Regions from separate parts of the Streptomyces sp. NPDC104381 genome, predicted to be linked through region 1. Evidence: riboswitches for the same ligand, from Rfam matches in the RefSeq annotation. Region 1 holds a riboswitch; the other holds the start of a gene.
The links. Region 1 has a riboswitch for cyclic di-AMP ahead of ACZ607_RS32175 (M23 family metallopeptidase). Riboswitches for the same ligand answer to the same signal wherever they lie in the genome.
Positions count from the first base shown of each region.

Region 2: another riboswitch for cyclic di-AMP. It lies ahead of ACZ607_RS10210 (C40 family peptidase); the one in region 1 lies ahead of ACZ607_RS32175 (M23 family metallopeptidase).

Region 1 covers NZ_JBVJNK010000011.1:143,372-150,878, forward strand. The annotation lists gene ACZ607_RS32155 (aspartate aminotransferase family protein) at 1-533, shown strand, start outside; gene ACZ607_RS32160 (helix-turn-helix domain-containing protein) at 591-1,211, shown strand; gene ACZ607_RS32165 (DUF6126 family protein) at 1,353-1,526, shown strand; gene ACZ607_RS32170 (tyrosine-protein phosphatase) at 1,598-2,422, opposite strand; cyclic di-AMP (ydaO/yuaA leader) riboswitch at 2,838-2,998, shown strand; gene ACZ607_RS32175 (M23 family metallopeptidase) at 3,003-3,917, shown strand; gene ACZ607_RS32180 (SGNH/GDSL hydrolase family protein) at 4,094-4,921, shown strand; gene ACZ607_RS32185 (STM4011 family radical SAM protein) at 4,944-5,903, opposite strand; gene ACZ607_RS32190 (STM4012 family radical SAM protein) at 5,936-7,303, opposite strand; gene ACZ607_RS32195 (STM4013/SEN3800 family hydrolase) at 7,300-7,507, opposite strand, start outside.
Region 2 covers NZ_JBVJNK010000003.1:140,996-148,502, forward strand. The annotation lists gene bioB (biotin synthase BioB) at 1-334, opposite strand, end outside; gene ACZ607_RS10190 (8-amino-7-oxononanoate synthase) at 479-1,627, shown strand; gene ACZ607_RS10195 (ATP-binding protein) at 1,849-2,280, shown strand; gene ACZ607_RS10200 (LysR family transcriptional regulator) at 2,369-3,283, opposite strand; gene ACZ607_RS10205 (LysE family translocator) at 3,356-4,006, shown strand; gene ACZ607_RS10210 (C40 family peptidase) at 4,025-4,495, opposite strand; cyclic di-AMP (ydaO/yuaA leader) riboswitch at 4,499-4,671, opposite strand; gene ACZ607_RS10215 (hypothetical protein) at 5,030-5,338, opposite strand; gene ACZ607_RS10220 (ABC transporter permease) at 5,766-6,761, opposite strand; gene ACZ607_RS10225 (TetR/AcrR family transcriptional regulator) at 6,872-7,492, shown strand.

The DNA.
Region 1 (7,507 bases):
TCAAGCGCGTCTACTCCTCGATGGACCGGGTCCTCGTCCACTCCGCGAGCTTCGGGTCCAACGCCCAGGCGATGGCCGCGGGGCTCGCCGTCCTCGCCGTCATGGAGCAGGAGGAGATCGTCGCGAACGCCCGTCGCACCGGTGATCTGCTGCGCGAGCGCCTCGCCGCGCTCGTCGGCCGCTACGAGCTGCTGCACGAGGTGCGCGGCCGGGGTCTGATGATCGGCATCGAGTTCGGCCGGCCGTCCTCCCTCAAGCTCCGCAGCCGCTGGACGATGCTGCAGGCCGCCCGCAAGGGGCTCTTCGCGCAGATGGTGGTGGTGCCGCTGCTGCAGAAGCACCGGATCCTCACCCAGGTCTCCGGCGATCACCTCGAGGTGATCAAGCTGATCCCCCCGCTGGTCATCGGGGAGCCGGAGGTCGACCGCTTCGTCACCGCCTTCACCGCCGTCATGGACGACGCGCACAGCGGGGGCGGGCTGATGTGGGACTTCGGCAGGACCCTGGTGAAGCAGGCGGTGGCCAACCGTTGATTTTACCTCTGAGGCAAAATATTTGCCTCAGAGGAAAGTTCCTGGCCCAATGGAGACATGAATCCTCCTGACGGAGGGGTGGCCGACGAGCTCCCGGGGATCGCGCCACGCCTACGCGACCTGCGCCGCAACCGCGGCCTCACCCTGGAGGGCGCGGCCGGCCGGGCAGGGCTCTCCCCGGCCCACCTCTCCCGGCTCGAAACGGGCCGGAGGCAGCCCTCGCTGCCGATGCTGCTCGGCCTCGCCCGGGTCTACGGTACGACCGTCTCCGAGCTCCTGGGCGAGATACCGCCCGAACGTGACGCGATCGTCCGCGGCGGGACGCCCGACGGCGCGCCACGCGGCACCGAAGCGGGCGGCTGGCTCTACCGCCAGGCCGGCGGGCCGGGGCGTGCCATGCAGGCGCTGCACGTCCGTGTCCCCCACGGCGCCGAGAGCGACCTGGTGCGCGTCCACCCCGGGGAGGAGTGGCTGTACGTCCTCGACGGCAGGCTCCGGGTCGTGCTCGGCGAGACGGTGCACGACCTCGGCCCCGGGGACAGCGCACACTTCGACTCGCTCACCCCGCACCGGATCGCCGCGCCCGACTCCGGCGGGGCGCGCCTGCTCTTCGTGCACACGCTGCTGCAGAGCCCGGCCGCCGAGCTGTGCCTGGGCGGCGGGACGCACCGGCTCTGACCCCGACACCGGCGCCCCCCAGGCCGGCACCGCCCACGCAGCTACGCGCACCCACCTGACACGCCGCCCGTCCGACCGCGCACCCGCCCGGTCGCGCGCCCTTCGCCACCCCGGCCCGAGCGGCCGGAAGAGAGGACTGTCATGTCCGATTCGGAGCACTACGACCCGCTCACCCCGCGCAAGCCCAGGAGTGCGGACACGCAGGAGCGGCGGATGCCCCGCGGCGTCGTGATCCGGCTCTTCGCCTACCTGGTGGCCGGTCACGTCGTCGCGGGCTTCCTCTTCCTGCTCTTCACCGTGGCCGGCAAAGGCTGACCGTCCGGCCTCACGCCTCCTCGACGGGCCCCCGTCGCGCAGGGAGAGGCGCCTTGCGGCCGCCTGCTGCGTCAGGCGCCCTCGACGAGGCGCTCACGCAGCCGCGCGCGGGTCTCGTCGCTGATCTTCAGTCCCTCGCGGAGATAGCGGTCCGTGCCGCCCCAGATCTCGTCGATGGTCTCGAATGCCGCGGCGAGGTATTCGGCGCGGGCGCCGAAGAGCGGATTGAGCAGTTCCATCACCTCCTCGGACATTCCCACCGCCGAGGTGTCACTGCGGCGCACCTTGTAGCGGCGGTGCGCGTCGTTCGACTTGAGGTAGTCGGCCTCGATGGCCTCCACCCGTACCCCGACCGCGAGCAGCGAGACCGCGACCGAGAGGCCGGCCCTGTCCTTGCCCGCCGCGCAGTGCATCAGCGCCGGCACGCTGTCCTCCGCCAGCGCGTGCAGCACGCGGCTGTGCTCGGCGGTGCGGTCCTTGATGATCGAACGGTACGAGGCGACCATCCGGTCCGTCCCCTTGCCGTCGGCCAGGATCGAGCGCAGCTGCTGGATGTTCCCGTCGCGCACGAGCCGCCAGAACTCCGCGCCGTCCGCCGGGTCGGAGAGAGGAATGCTGACATTCCGGACGCCGGGCAGCTCCACGTCGAGGCCGTCGAGCTTGTGGTCGGCGGCGTTGCGGAAGTCGAAGATCGTGTGCAGCCCGAGCCCCGCGAGGAAGGTCGCGTCGGACTCGGTGGCATGGGCGAGGTGGCCGCTGCGGTAGAGGCGCCCGTACCGCACGGTGCCGCCGTCGACGGTCGGAAGCCCGCCGACATCACGGAAGTTGCGGACACCGGTCAGGTCGACGTCCGTCGGCTCGGGGCCGACCGGCGGGACCTCTGGCAGCTGCGTCACAAGGGCTCCTGGAGTGTCGGGCGTCGGCGCCGCTCGCCGACGGGGGCACGCCCGCGACGATACGACATGGCTGCATCAGGCAACCGTCTCGGTGGCCGTGACCCCGGCCTCCCCTGAGGGTCGACGTTCACATCATGTCCGTATTGGTGCATTTAGCAGAACATGCCCCGCTTGTACGGGAGATGGTGTGAGCCGGGTGAGCGGGATCATATCCGTGACGGTGCGTGGTGAAGATCCCGCGGGGTATTCCTGACGCCGTGCGGAAAGCCAAGATCGGTAATCCACGGAGTGTGACGGGAATTCCGCGCCGGAATTGAAGCGTGGATTCCGGTTCGGAATCGACGGCTTGTTCACGGCGTCCCGGCTCGCTTACGGTCACGGTCAATCCGGACGGAACGCCTAATCCTGCCGCCGCCCGGAATCCGCACCGACTCACGCGTGGCAGGAGCGGGGGAACCAGGTAAGCCGCCGGCCGGAGGGATCCGGCACGGCTAGGGGTCAAGTCGCGCACCGCGCGGCCGGGCATCTCCAGTCCGAACCCGACAGCTCACCTCGCAGGCGCCGGAGAGGAAATATCCCCATGCCCGCAAAAGGCAAGCACCGTCGTACGAAGACCGGCCCGATCTCCCGAGGCGTCCTTGCCGCAGGGACCGGCGGCGCCGTCCTCGCCCTCCCGCTGATCGGCGCGACCGGAGCCCACGCGGCCGAGCAGTCCGCGCCGGCCGCCACGTCCGCCGCCGCGCACAGCGCTCCCGCCTCCGCCGCGAAGAGCACCCCCAAGACCTACTCCGTGGTCTCCGGCGACTACCTCGCCAAGATCGCGGCCGAGAAGAAGGTCAAGGGCGGCTGGCAGAAGCTGTACAAGGACAACCGTGACGTCGTCGGCGAGAACCCGAGCCTGATCCTGCCGGGCATGAAGCTGACCCTGGGCGCCAAGGCGTCCGGTTCCGCCGAGGCCACCCCCTCCAAGTCCGCCCCGTCGGCGGCGAAGAAGGCCGCCCCGGCCGAGAAGACGGCTGCCCCCGCCGAGAAGACGGCCGCCCCGGCCGCCGAGACCGCCGACTCCGGTGCGTCGGAGAGCGACAGCTCCGGCTGGGCCGCCCCGGTCGAGAACCCCAACGTCACCACCCAGTACCGAGCCTCGGGCGCCAGCTGGTCCAGCGGCTACCACACCGGCTCCGACTTCCAGGCGGCCTCCGGCACCAGCGTCCGCTCCATAGGCCCGGGCACCGTGGTCTCCGCCGGCTGGAGCGGCTCGTACGGCAACGAGGTCGTCATCCAGCACAGCGACGGCATGTACTCCCAGTACGCGCACCTGTCCTCGCTCGAGGTCTCGGCCGGCCAGACCGTCACCGGCGGCCAGCAGATCGGCCTCTCCGGCACCACCGGCAACTCCACCGGCCCGCACCTCCACTTCGAGGTCCGGACCGGCCCGAGCTACGGCTCCGACGTCGACCCGATCGCCTACCTGCGATCGCACGGCGTCTCCATCTGAGACCCACCGCCCGAGGGTGTCACCCCGGGCCGAAGGAGAGGGGCGGTGCGCAGCGGCGCACCGCCCCTCTCCTTATTCCGGCTTTACCAAAAACTGACCGGGTGGTCTTTCTCACCACCCGTCAACCCCTTATTACGGTCGCGTAGGTCACAATCGAAGGTGCAGGATAAGCACTTGTGGCAGACGATTCGAGAAACAGAACACGCGGCATCATCGGGTCGTACGCAGCGATTGGCGACAGCTTCACCGAGGGCGTCGGAGACCCCGGCCCCGGAGGGACGCTCGTCGGCTGGGCCGACCGGTTCGCGGTCCTCCTGGCCGACCAGCTCCCGGTCCCCGATGCGGTGGTCGGCCCCGTCGACGACACGCACGGGAATTTCCGGTACGCCAATCTCGCCGTACGCGGACGACTCCTCGACCAGATAGTCGAGGAACAGGTCCCGCGCGCCAAGGAGCTGGCACCTGATCTGGTGAGCTTCTGCGCGGGCGGCAACGACATCCTCCGTCCCGGTTCCGACCCGGACGACGTGGCGGAACGCTTCGAGCGGGCCGTCGCCGATCTGACGCAGGCGGTGGGCACCGTCATGGTCACCACCGGCTTCGACACCCGTGGCATCCCCGTGCTCAAGCATCTGCGCGGCAAGATCGCCATGTACACCGCGCACGTCCGGTCCATCGCCGACCGCTACGACTGCCCGGTGCTGGACCTGTGGTCCCTGCGCTCCGTGCAGGACCGGCGGGCCTGGGACAACGACCGGCTGCACCTCTCGGCGGAGGGTCACACCCGCGTCGCGCTGCGCGCCGCCCAGGTCCTCGGCCTCGATGTGCCCGCCGACCCCGACCAGGTGTGGCCCCCGCAGGTACAGCGTGGGGCGCTCGAGGTCCGGCGCGACGACATCCAGTGGGCGCGTGAATACCTCGTCCCGTGGATCGGCCGCCGACTGCGCGGGGAGTCCTCCGGGGACCACGTCGAGGCCAAGCGCCCCGACCTGCTGCCGCTCTGACCGTCCGGCCGGTGACCCGCCGTCAGGGGCGGGCCAGGGGCAGCTGACGCCGGGCAGGGCCCGCGGACACGGGCCCGTCCGGCGCGGGCAGCGGCATCGGACCGGCGGGTGTCGGTGCCGGATGGGCGGCGTCCCGCAGCGGGCGGGCGGGTATCCGCTCCAGCACGCCGCCCGCGAAGACGTCGTACAACGGCAGCGTCTCCAGGTGCACATAGCCGATGTGGCAGTCGCACACCGCGAGCGGGCAGCCGCGCGGGCCGAGCGCGCCGCGGTAGCTGCCGTCGTAGAGATTGCCCAGTTCGGACCGGACGAAGTGACAGCGGCGCACCGTCCCGTCGCCGTCCACCGAGACGACCGACTCACCCGTCCGGCAGGGCATCCCCGCCGAGCGGTGCGGGTGCCTGCTGTAGGGGAACAGCGGGTCCAGGGCCGTCCAGAGGTCCGCCTGCTCGTCCGTATAGGTGTGCCCCTCGGCGGCGTTGACCCAGAGATACACCTCGGGCGGCAGCGCCGAGCGCAGCCGTCGCGCCTCCTCCAGGTGTTCGTCGAGCCCCACGATCCCGACGCTGTGGCGCACCCCGAGATCGGTGAGCTCCCGGCACCGCCCGAGGAAACGCTCGTACGGCGTCTGGCCCGGGTGGTACGTGCACCACAGGGCGACCTTCTCCCGGTCCGCCTCCGCGAGCCAGCTCGTACGGCCGCTGAGGTTGGTCTGGATGGCGACCCGGCCGATGTGCTCCAGCCGCGACAGCTCGACGAGCGCCTTCCGGTACCAGGACCGCACGAGGCCCTCGCCCCACGGGGTGAACAGGACCGACAGCCGGTCGCCGGTCTGCGCCGCGGCCCACGCGGTGAACCGCTCCAGGGCGGCACGGTCGGACCGGAGCTGCTCCCCGGTGTCCCGCCGCTTGGCGAACGGGCAGTAGGGGCAGTCGTAGTCGCACGAGGCCAGCGGACCCCGGTAGAGGATCGTCAGGTCCAGGGGAGCGGCGGACGTGTCGCTCATCGGCCCGTTCACTTCGCCTCGTACGCGGCCATCGCGGCCCGCACCGCCGGGGAGAACAACTCGGGTCCCAGGGCGTCCGAATGGGCCAGGCCCTCGGGGGAGAGACGCAGCAGGCCGGGGCCCGCCGAGCCGTCCAGCCAGCCGCGCGCGGAGAAGAGCTCCAGCTCGGCGGGGAAGTCATCGTAAGGATCGGTGCCGAAGCGCTCCCGGTACTCGGCGGGCCGCATCCCCTGGGCCTGGAGGAGTGACTGCAGGAGATGGCGCCGGCGTGCCTCGCCCTCGTCGACGTACCGGCCGACCTCCGCCCGGGAGAAGTCCCCGGTCGTGGTGAAGCGGTCGATGATGCCCCGGATCTCACGCATCTCCACCGCGTAGTCGAAGGAGTAGTGCAGGGAGGAGGTGTACGAGCGTGCCCCGCAGCCGAGCCCGATCATGCCGTCGGTCTGGCACGCGTAGTCGTCGGGGCCCGCGTGCGGGGCGTCCCGGCGGCGGAACATCCGCATCGACACCTGCTCGTAGCCGTGGGCCAGCAGGTGGTCGCGGCCCGCGCGGTACAGCCGCAGCCGCTGTTCGTCCCAGGCGGTGTCCGGCCCCTCCGGTGCTTCCGAGGCGGTGCCCTGGCGCCCGAGACCGGTCAGCGGGCGCACGTACAGGGGGTAGAGGTACAGCTCTTCCGGGTGCCAGGCCAGGGCGGCGTCCAGCGAGGTGCGCCAGCTCGCGCCGGTCTGGCCCTCGATGCCGTAGATCAGGTCGATGTTGAGGACCGGGACACGCGCCTCGCGGATGCGGCCGAGGGCCGCTTCCACGTCGGAGCGGTGCTGCGGGCGGACGGCGGCGCGGGCCTCGGCGTCGACGAAGCTCTGTACGCCGATGCTGATCCGGGTCGTACCGCGGTCGGCCAGGACAGCCAGCCGGTCCGCCGTCGCCGTCGACGGCGAGGTCTCGACCGACAGCGGTACCGCCCTCAGGTCGGCCCCCATCCGCTTCTCCGCGATGTCGCAGAGGCGTTCCAGCTCCCCGGCGGTGAGGAAGGTGGGCGTTCCGCCCCCGAACGCGGCGGCGGCGAAGCGCACCGGACCGTCGTCGCCCAGCGCGTCGCGGACGGCGGTGGCCTGCCGGTCGAGCGCGTCGAGGTACCGGGTCGTCAGCTCCTCCGGGGCGCCGATCCGGGTGAACAGATTGCAGAAGCCGCAGCGGACCTCGCAGAACGGTATGTGGAGGTAGAGGGAGAGCGCGTCCTTGCGCTCCGTCGCCCAGAGCTCGCGCAGCGCCGGCCGCCCCACGGGATGGGCGTCGAGCGGACGGTAGGCCGTCTTGTGCGGGTAGGCGTAGACGTAGCTGCGATACGGGCTGCCGCTGTGCGTGGTCCCGGTCATCGAGTTGCCCCCGGTTCGAGGAAGAAGTGGGCATAGGGGACGGTCCACACGGCCTCGTGTCCGATCCGGTGGCCGGTGTAGCCGTCGTCGCCGTACGCCGTGCCGTGATCGGAGCAGACGATGGCGAAACACCTGCGTCGGCTGCTCGCCGCGGTGAAGAGACGCCCGATGTGCCGGTCCGCGTACTCCAGGGCCGCGGCGTGC
Region 2 (7,507 bases), on a different contig from region 1:
CCACCAGACAGACGCGCTTGGCGCCACCGGCGACCCCGGCGGCGGCGGCCTTCGTGGCCTCGTCCGGCTTCAGCCAGGTGTACTTGAGGATCCCCGCCTCGGAACCGAGCCGCTGCGAACAGTACGAGCAGTCCTCGGGGCAGAGCCCGGACTTCAGGTTCACCAGATAGTTCAGCTTCACGCGCCGCCCGAACCACTGGCGGCGTACCTTTCCGGCAGCCGCCACCACGTCGAGCAGTTCGTCGTCGGAGGTCGCCAGCACGGCGAGCGCTTCGTCACGGGTCGGCAGTTCGCGCCGCAGCCCCTTGTCCACCAGCGTATTCAGCAGGTCCATGGCGTTGATCCTGACGTACGGCACCGCCATCGGCCAAGGAGGAACCGGACAGTTAAGGCTGCCGATGCTGTGGGTATTGCCACACCCTGGCCTGTTGCGCACCCGGTTAGGGTCTGTGAGCTGCCTACAAAAAGGGACCCGCCCATGCCCTACGCCCCGTTCGACTGGATCGACGACGAGGCCCGGCGCCGCGCCGACGCCGGACTCGTCCGGACGCTCCGCCCCCGGCCCGCCGGGACGGAACTCCTGGACCTCGCGAGCAACGACTACCTGGGGCTGAGCCGGAACCCCGAGGTCACCGGCGCGGCCGCCGATGCGGCCCGGACCTGGGGCGCGGGGTCCACCGGCTCGCGGCTCGTCACCGGCTCCACCGCGCTGCACGCCGAACTGGAGCGGGAACTCGCGGCGTTCTGCGGGTTCGAAGCGGCACTGGTCTTCTCCTCCGGTTACGCGGCCAACCTCGCCGCGCTCACGGCGCTCACCGGACACGACGCGTTGATCGTGTCCGACGCCGGCAACCACGCCTCGATCGTGGACGGCTGCCGGCTCTCCAGGGCCGCCACCGCCGTCGTCCCGCACGCGGACCCCGAGGCCGTGCGCAAGGCGCTCCTCACCCACGACGGACCGGCTCTGACGGTGACCGACTCCGTCTTCTCGGTGGACGGCGACGCGGCCCCGCTCGCCGGACTCGCCGACGTCTGCCGCGAGGCGGGCGCGGCCCTTCTCGTCGACGACGCCCACGGGCTGGGCGTCCTGGGCGAGGGCGGGCGCGGCGCCCTCGCGGCGGCCGGACTGGCGGGCGACGAGGGCGTCGTCGCCACACTCACCCTCTCCAAGTCCCTCGGGAGCCAGGGCGGGGCGGTGCTCGGCCCCGCCCGCGTCATCCAGCATCTGGTCAACACGGCCCGTACGTTCATCTTCGACACCGGTCTCGCCCCGGCCGCCGTCGGCGCGGCGCTGGGCGCGCTGCGTCTGCTGCGCCGCGAACCGGACCGCGCGGCGAGGGCCGGGGCGGTCGCCGCCGAGCTGCACGGCCGGCTCACGGCGGCCGGGCTGACCGCGGTGCGCCCCGACGCCGCCGTGGTGTCGGTCCGCGCCCCCTCCGCGGAGTCGGCGGTGCGCTGGGCCGCCGACTGCCGCGCCGCGGGTCTCGCGGTGGGGTGCTTCCGCCCGCCGTCGGTGCCGGACGGGATCTCCCGGCTTCGGCTGACCGCCCGCGCCGACCTGACGCACGATCAGATCGCGGCCGCCGTGGGCACGGTCGTCGCGACGGCACCGCTGTCCGCCAGCTGAACGGGCGCTCGCCGAGGAGCGGAGCCGCGGTGGACCCGTGTCCCCTCCGGGCGTGAGGCCGGCGCGCGGGAGCGGGGACGGGGTTCACCGTAACGAGCGACAGATATATGCATATCTTGGTGGATCGCCGTCATCGCGGGCGGCATCGGTGGCACTCTGGCGCGAAGCACAATCCAGGCTCGGTCACAGGCCGGTCGGGCCGGGAAAGGGACGGCGTCGCCATGGCAGACCATCAGGAAGCATCCGTCACCCTGCCGAGCGATCCGGCCTCGGTCTCCACGGCCCGGAGACATGTGGCCCGGGTGCTCACCGAATGGGGCCTCGCCGAGGACGGCGACACCGCGGACACCGTCCGGCTGATCGTCTCCGAACTCGCCACCAACGCGGTCCAGCACACCTTCGGCCAGTCGCCCACCTTCACGGTGGACCTCCGTCTCGACCGGGACGTGGAGCTCTACCTCGGCGTGACGGACAGCCACCCGCGCCGGCCCCAGCGGCTGCCCGCCGCCGTACGCCAGGACAACGGGCGCGGCATGGTGATCATCCGGGCCCTGACGAAGGAGCACGGCGGCCGGCTGAGCGTCAGTCCCACCGCCGACGGGGGCAAGACCGTGGCGGTGGCCCTTCCCTGGCCGGTTCCCGCCCAGGCCTGACGCGGCGGACGCGTGCCGGCCGCGGGAGCGGGGCCCTGTGCGGAGCGGCTCCCGGATGGATCGGCCCCTGCGTGGAGCGGGCCGGTCCTCAGCCTGCGGAGGCCCGGCCGAAGCCGCTGCGCAGCAGCGCCATCAGCGTCGTCGCCGCCGGGGTGTTCCGGTCCCCGCGGTGCACCACGGAGATCGTCCGCCGGAATGCGGCGGGTTCCAGCCGCCGGACGGCGAGTGGCGCCGGGGACATCGCCGCCACCATCTCCGGCACCACCGCCACGCCGATCCCCGCACTGACCAGGGCGCAGACCAGGGCGTAGCCGGGCGACTCGCACACCACCGCCGGGGTGGCACCCGCCTCGGCCAGCGCCCGCTCCACCCCGCGCCGCGGCGGATGGTCGGGGGCGCTGCTGATCAGCGGACGGCCCGCGAGTTCGGCCACCGGCAGCGGGCCGCCGCCCTCGGACAGCATCTGCCCGAGCGCGGTGACCAGCACCAGCTCCTCGACGAGCAGCGGCTCGGCCGACAGCCCGGCCGGCAGCGGCTGGGGAGCCGCGGGCTCGTACGCATGGGTCAGCGCCAGGTCCACGTCACCCGCCGCCACCGCGGTGACCCCGGCGGGCGGCTCGTAGTCCGTGACGGCCAGCTCCACGTCGGGGTGGGCGCGCCGGAAGGCCGTGAGCACGGGCGGCAGCAGATGGATCCCGGCCGTCACGAACGTACCGACGCGCAGCCGGCCGCCCGACAGCCCCGCGAGCCCGGCCAGCTCGTGCCGCGCCTGCTCCATCTCGTCCAGCACGCGTCTGGCCCGCCCCGCCAGCAGCTCACCCGCCGCCGTCAGCCGTGCCCCACGGTGATGGCGGACCAGGAGCGCGGCCCCCGCCTCCCGCTCCAGCTTGGCCAGCTGCTGCGAGAGCGCGGGCGCGGTGTAACCCAGCCGCGCCGCCGCGCGCGTGATCGAGCCGGCCTCGGACACCGCCACCAGCGCGGCCAGCCGCGTCGGGTCGTACATTAAGCATTCCTTTCGGCAGACCCAGAATATTGCAAGTACATGCTAAAGGGCCTGAGCGGCCAAGGTGGACCCATGGACGCACAACTGCTCGCCTTCGTCGCCGTCGCCGCGGGAATGGTGGCCCTCCCCGGCGCCGACTTCACGGTCGTCGTACGCAACGCCCTCGCATCCCGGCGGTCCGGGCTCGCCACCGCGGTGGGGGTCGCCGGAGGGCTGCTGGTGCACACCGCGCTGGCCGCCGCCGGACTCGCCGCCGTCCTCGTGACGATGCCCGTCCTGTTCCGCACCGTGCAGCTGCTCGGCGGCGCGTACGTGCTCTACCTGGGGCTCAGCGGTCTGTACGCGATGTGGCGCCGGGCGGCCACCACCGGCGCGGGCGCCGAAGCCCAGGAGGAGGACCCGGGCCGGGCGCTGCCGGGACTCGGACGCTCGCTGCGCCAGGGCTTCCTGACCAACGCCCTCAACCCGAAGGCCCCCGTGCTCTTCCTCAGCCTGCTGCCCCAGTTCGTCCCCGAGGGGCGGTCGGCGCTTCCCAGGACCCTGCTGCTGGCCTCGGTGGTCGTCGTGCTCGCGCTCGTCTGGTTCTCCTCGGTGGCCCTGCTCGTGGCCCGGCTGGGGCGGTGGCTGCGCCGGCCGCGTGCCTCCCGCGCGATCGAGGGGGGCAGCGGCACGGCGCTCACCGCGTTGGGGCTCGTACTGGTGACGGGCCCCCTGCTGCGCTGAACCGGAAGGGGGAGGGTGTCAGGCGACCCTCCCGTACCAGACGTTGCCGGACCAGATCTTCTCCAGCCGGACCACGGCGCCTGTCTTCGGTGAGTGCCAGATCTTGCCGCTGCCGGCGTAGATGCCGACGTGGTACACACTGCTGCCCGCATGGAAAAAGACCAGGTCGCCGCGTTTCCGCTGCGACCTGGAGATATGGCGGGTCTTGTTGTACTGCTGCTGAGCCGTACGGGGGAGTTTCTTGCCGGCCTTCTTGAACGAGTAGAGCGTGAGACCGGAGCAGTCGAACCGATGGGGGCCGGTGGCTCCCCATCTGTAGGGCGACCCCTTCTTCGAGGCGGCGATCTTGAGCGCCTTCGTCGAATGGGTCGCGGCCTCGGCGTCGTTCACGAGACCGGGGGCCATCATGGTGGTGCCTACGGCGAATGTCAGAACCGAAGCCGTACCGACACGGGCGAACAGAGACGGGACATGAACCTGCGCAGTCATGCGCAACCCTTCGTCAGCCGCCTGTGAAGGATGACCTGTCGGGTTCGGGCTGGCGAAGTTGCCCGGCCGCGTGGTGCGGCTTCACCCCGAGGGCCGTCCGGTTGCCCGGCCGGCCCGTTGTGCTCGGGTCCTCCACTCCTGCCGATCCACTTCTGTCGACCAGGCATCCGGACGGCGGCAGGACTCGGCGTCCGCCCGGACCGCCCCGCCGCGGTGGCGGGGGCTTGTCGTCCCAGGGATCTTTACGCACGCACTGCCGGATTTCCTCGCTGAAGTGGCGATATGTGAGAGTCGTCACGACTGATCCGATCGGGTGGACGCGGCCACCCGGGAGCCGTGACGACCGGGCCGGACCAGCCGCGTACCAGCGGCGGAACAACGGATTCCGCTCAGCGTCCGCGCCCGTTGCGCAAGTTGGGCTGTCCCTCGGGCGGGGTAGCTTCTACGCCGATCGAGCGAGCAAAACTCATCGGCCCGCCGGGCGTGTCGAGAAGAGGCGCCGAAAGGCGGGTTCCGCGACCGGTGGTGAGGCGTTCAACTCGACGGCGCGGGTGGCACGGCGACCCGTGCGGCGCGACGCTCGCCGTCCAGCAGCCGCAGTGCCCTGGCCAAGGTGTCCGCGTGGATCTGCGATTCACCCCGCTCGTGCATCAACACCAGCGCGTCCCGGAGGGCGGCGGCCTTGGACGCGAGCGCCTGGGCCGCCCGGAGCGCCCCGTACGTGTCGCTGCCACGGGCGGGGTTGATGCGGCCGAGCTGGTCGAGCGCCTCCAGGTAGCGGTCGATGAACTCGGCCTCGGCGCGGGTCAGGGCGGGAAGCGGCGGGAACTGGGGTGGGAGCATCGGGCGTTCACCTCGCGGGTGCGGCGGCCGGGACGGTGCGCGGTTCTCCATGACGTGGTCCACCGGCCCGAACGCCGGGGCGGCCGGGGCGTCGAGGAAGGTGTCCCGTTCGATGTCGGCGCTGATCTCTTGTGGGGAGCGCCCGTGCGGTGGGCCGGCACGGCCGTGAGCGACAGGTGTTCGCGCGTCAACTCGCGGGCCCGGGTGCCGAGATCGGAGGGCAGGCCCCGCAGCGGCTCCTCGGGGCGGGTCGCTGAATGACTACCCGGGTGCCCGGCAGGGCATGTCGGCGGCCGGGGGCTCCTGCCCCGAGCCGCACCGCGGCGCGGGAGGGCGCGGCCGGCCCTGTTCGCGCACGATCGTGGCACGGCGGGAGCCGCGCCCCCGCCAGTCCGGCGAGGGCGCGGCTCGTCCGGGTGGTGTCCCGTCAGCCGGCGAGGGCGGGCTCGGGGTGCCCGGCGGAGGAGGGGGACGGAGCGTCCGGCTCCGGGCGCCGGCGGCCGCCGGCCAGTACGGCGGCCAGGCCGACGGCCGCCCACACGGCCAGGGTCAGCGCGCCGCCGCCCGCCGCCGCGCCGTCGAAGAACGCGACCGACCGCAGCAGCGAGCCGCCCGCCCCCGGCGGGAGCCACTGACCGATCGCGCCGACCGGTTCGGGCAGCAGCTGAGGGGCGCTCGTGACACCCGAGAAGGAGTTGCCGAGCAGCACCATCAGCAGCGCGCCCACACCGATGCCCTTCGGGCCGAGCAGGGTGGCGAGCCCTCCGACGGCCGAGGCGATGGCCAGCACGGTCAGCCCGATGGCGCCGGCCTCCGCCCACCAGTCACCCGCCACCACGCCCAGCCAGCTGTGGGCGATCGCGGTGGCCGCGACACCGACCAGGGCCGATGCCGCGACGAGGGTCACGGCCGCCCTGGCACCGCGCAGTCCCATGACGGTGACCAGCGCACCGGCGGCGACACCGGCCAGGGCCAGCGGGAGGATGCTCGCGCCGAGCGCGGCGCCGCGCGGATCGGCCTCGGGCGCCGCGACGACATCGGTGACCGGTATCGCCGTGCCGGCGGGGGCCGAGGCCTTGACCGCCTCGGCCAGCAGCTGGGCGACGACGGGGCTCGCCGCGGAGGCGGTCAGCAGCTGCGGGCCCTCTGCGGTGACGACGACGGCGCCGTATACGACCCGGTCCTCGATCGCGGCACGGGCCGCGGCCTCGTCGGCGTAACGGTGGATGTCGAAGGCGCCCTCGCGCTGTTCGAACCGGCTCTGCACCTGCTCGGCCGCCGGGGCGGTGCCCGCGACGCCCACGGGCAGGTCGCGTGGGGCGATCCGGGCGGCGGGCCAGGAGAACGCCCAGAGGCTGAGCGTCACGATCAGCGGGACGAGGAGGATGACCGCGAGCGCGCGGCGGTTGGGCGCAGCAGGCATGACGACTGCCTCAATTCAAAGAGAAGGATCGTTCGTTTTAGTTAAGGCGGCCACTGTCCCCCCGGGTCCGGACGCTTGTCAAGAAGGAACGTTCGTTTTAGATTGGGGCCATGGCACGCGTATCCCAGGAGCACCTCGACGCCCGCCGCCGGCAGATCCTCGTCGGTGCCGCGCACTGCTTCGCCCGTAACGGCTTCCACGGCACCTCGATGCAGGACGTGCTGAGGGAGGTCGGACTGTCCGCCGGGGCCGTCTACCGCTACTTCGCGGGCAAGGAGGACCTGATCGCCGCCATCGCCGACGAGGCGTTCGTCAGCATCCGGCGGGCCTTCGAGGAGGCCGCCGAGCTCACCCCGCCGCCCACCCCCGACATCCTGCTGGGCAGGGTGGTGCGCGGGGTCTTCGAGGACCAGGTGTACGGGATGGAGCGCCGCACGATCGCCGCGCTCATCGTCCAGGTGTGGGCCGAGACCATGCGCAACGAACGGCTGGCCAAGACCCTCGACGACGGCTACACCGGCATGCGCGCGGCCTGGGCGAAGCTGGTGGACGCCTACCGGGCGGCCGGGCTGATGCGCGCCGACGTTCCGGCCGACGACGTGGCCCGCACCCTGATCGCCACCGCCCAGGGATTCATCGCCCAGGAGGCGCTGTTCGGCGGGGTCGAGCCGGACGTCCTGGAGAACGGCCTGCGCGGCCTGATGTCCATGGATCCGTCAAGGATCAGTTAACGCGCCGGAAAAACT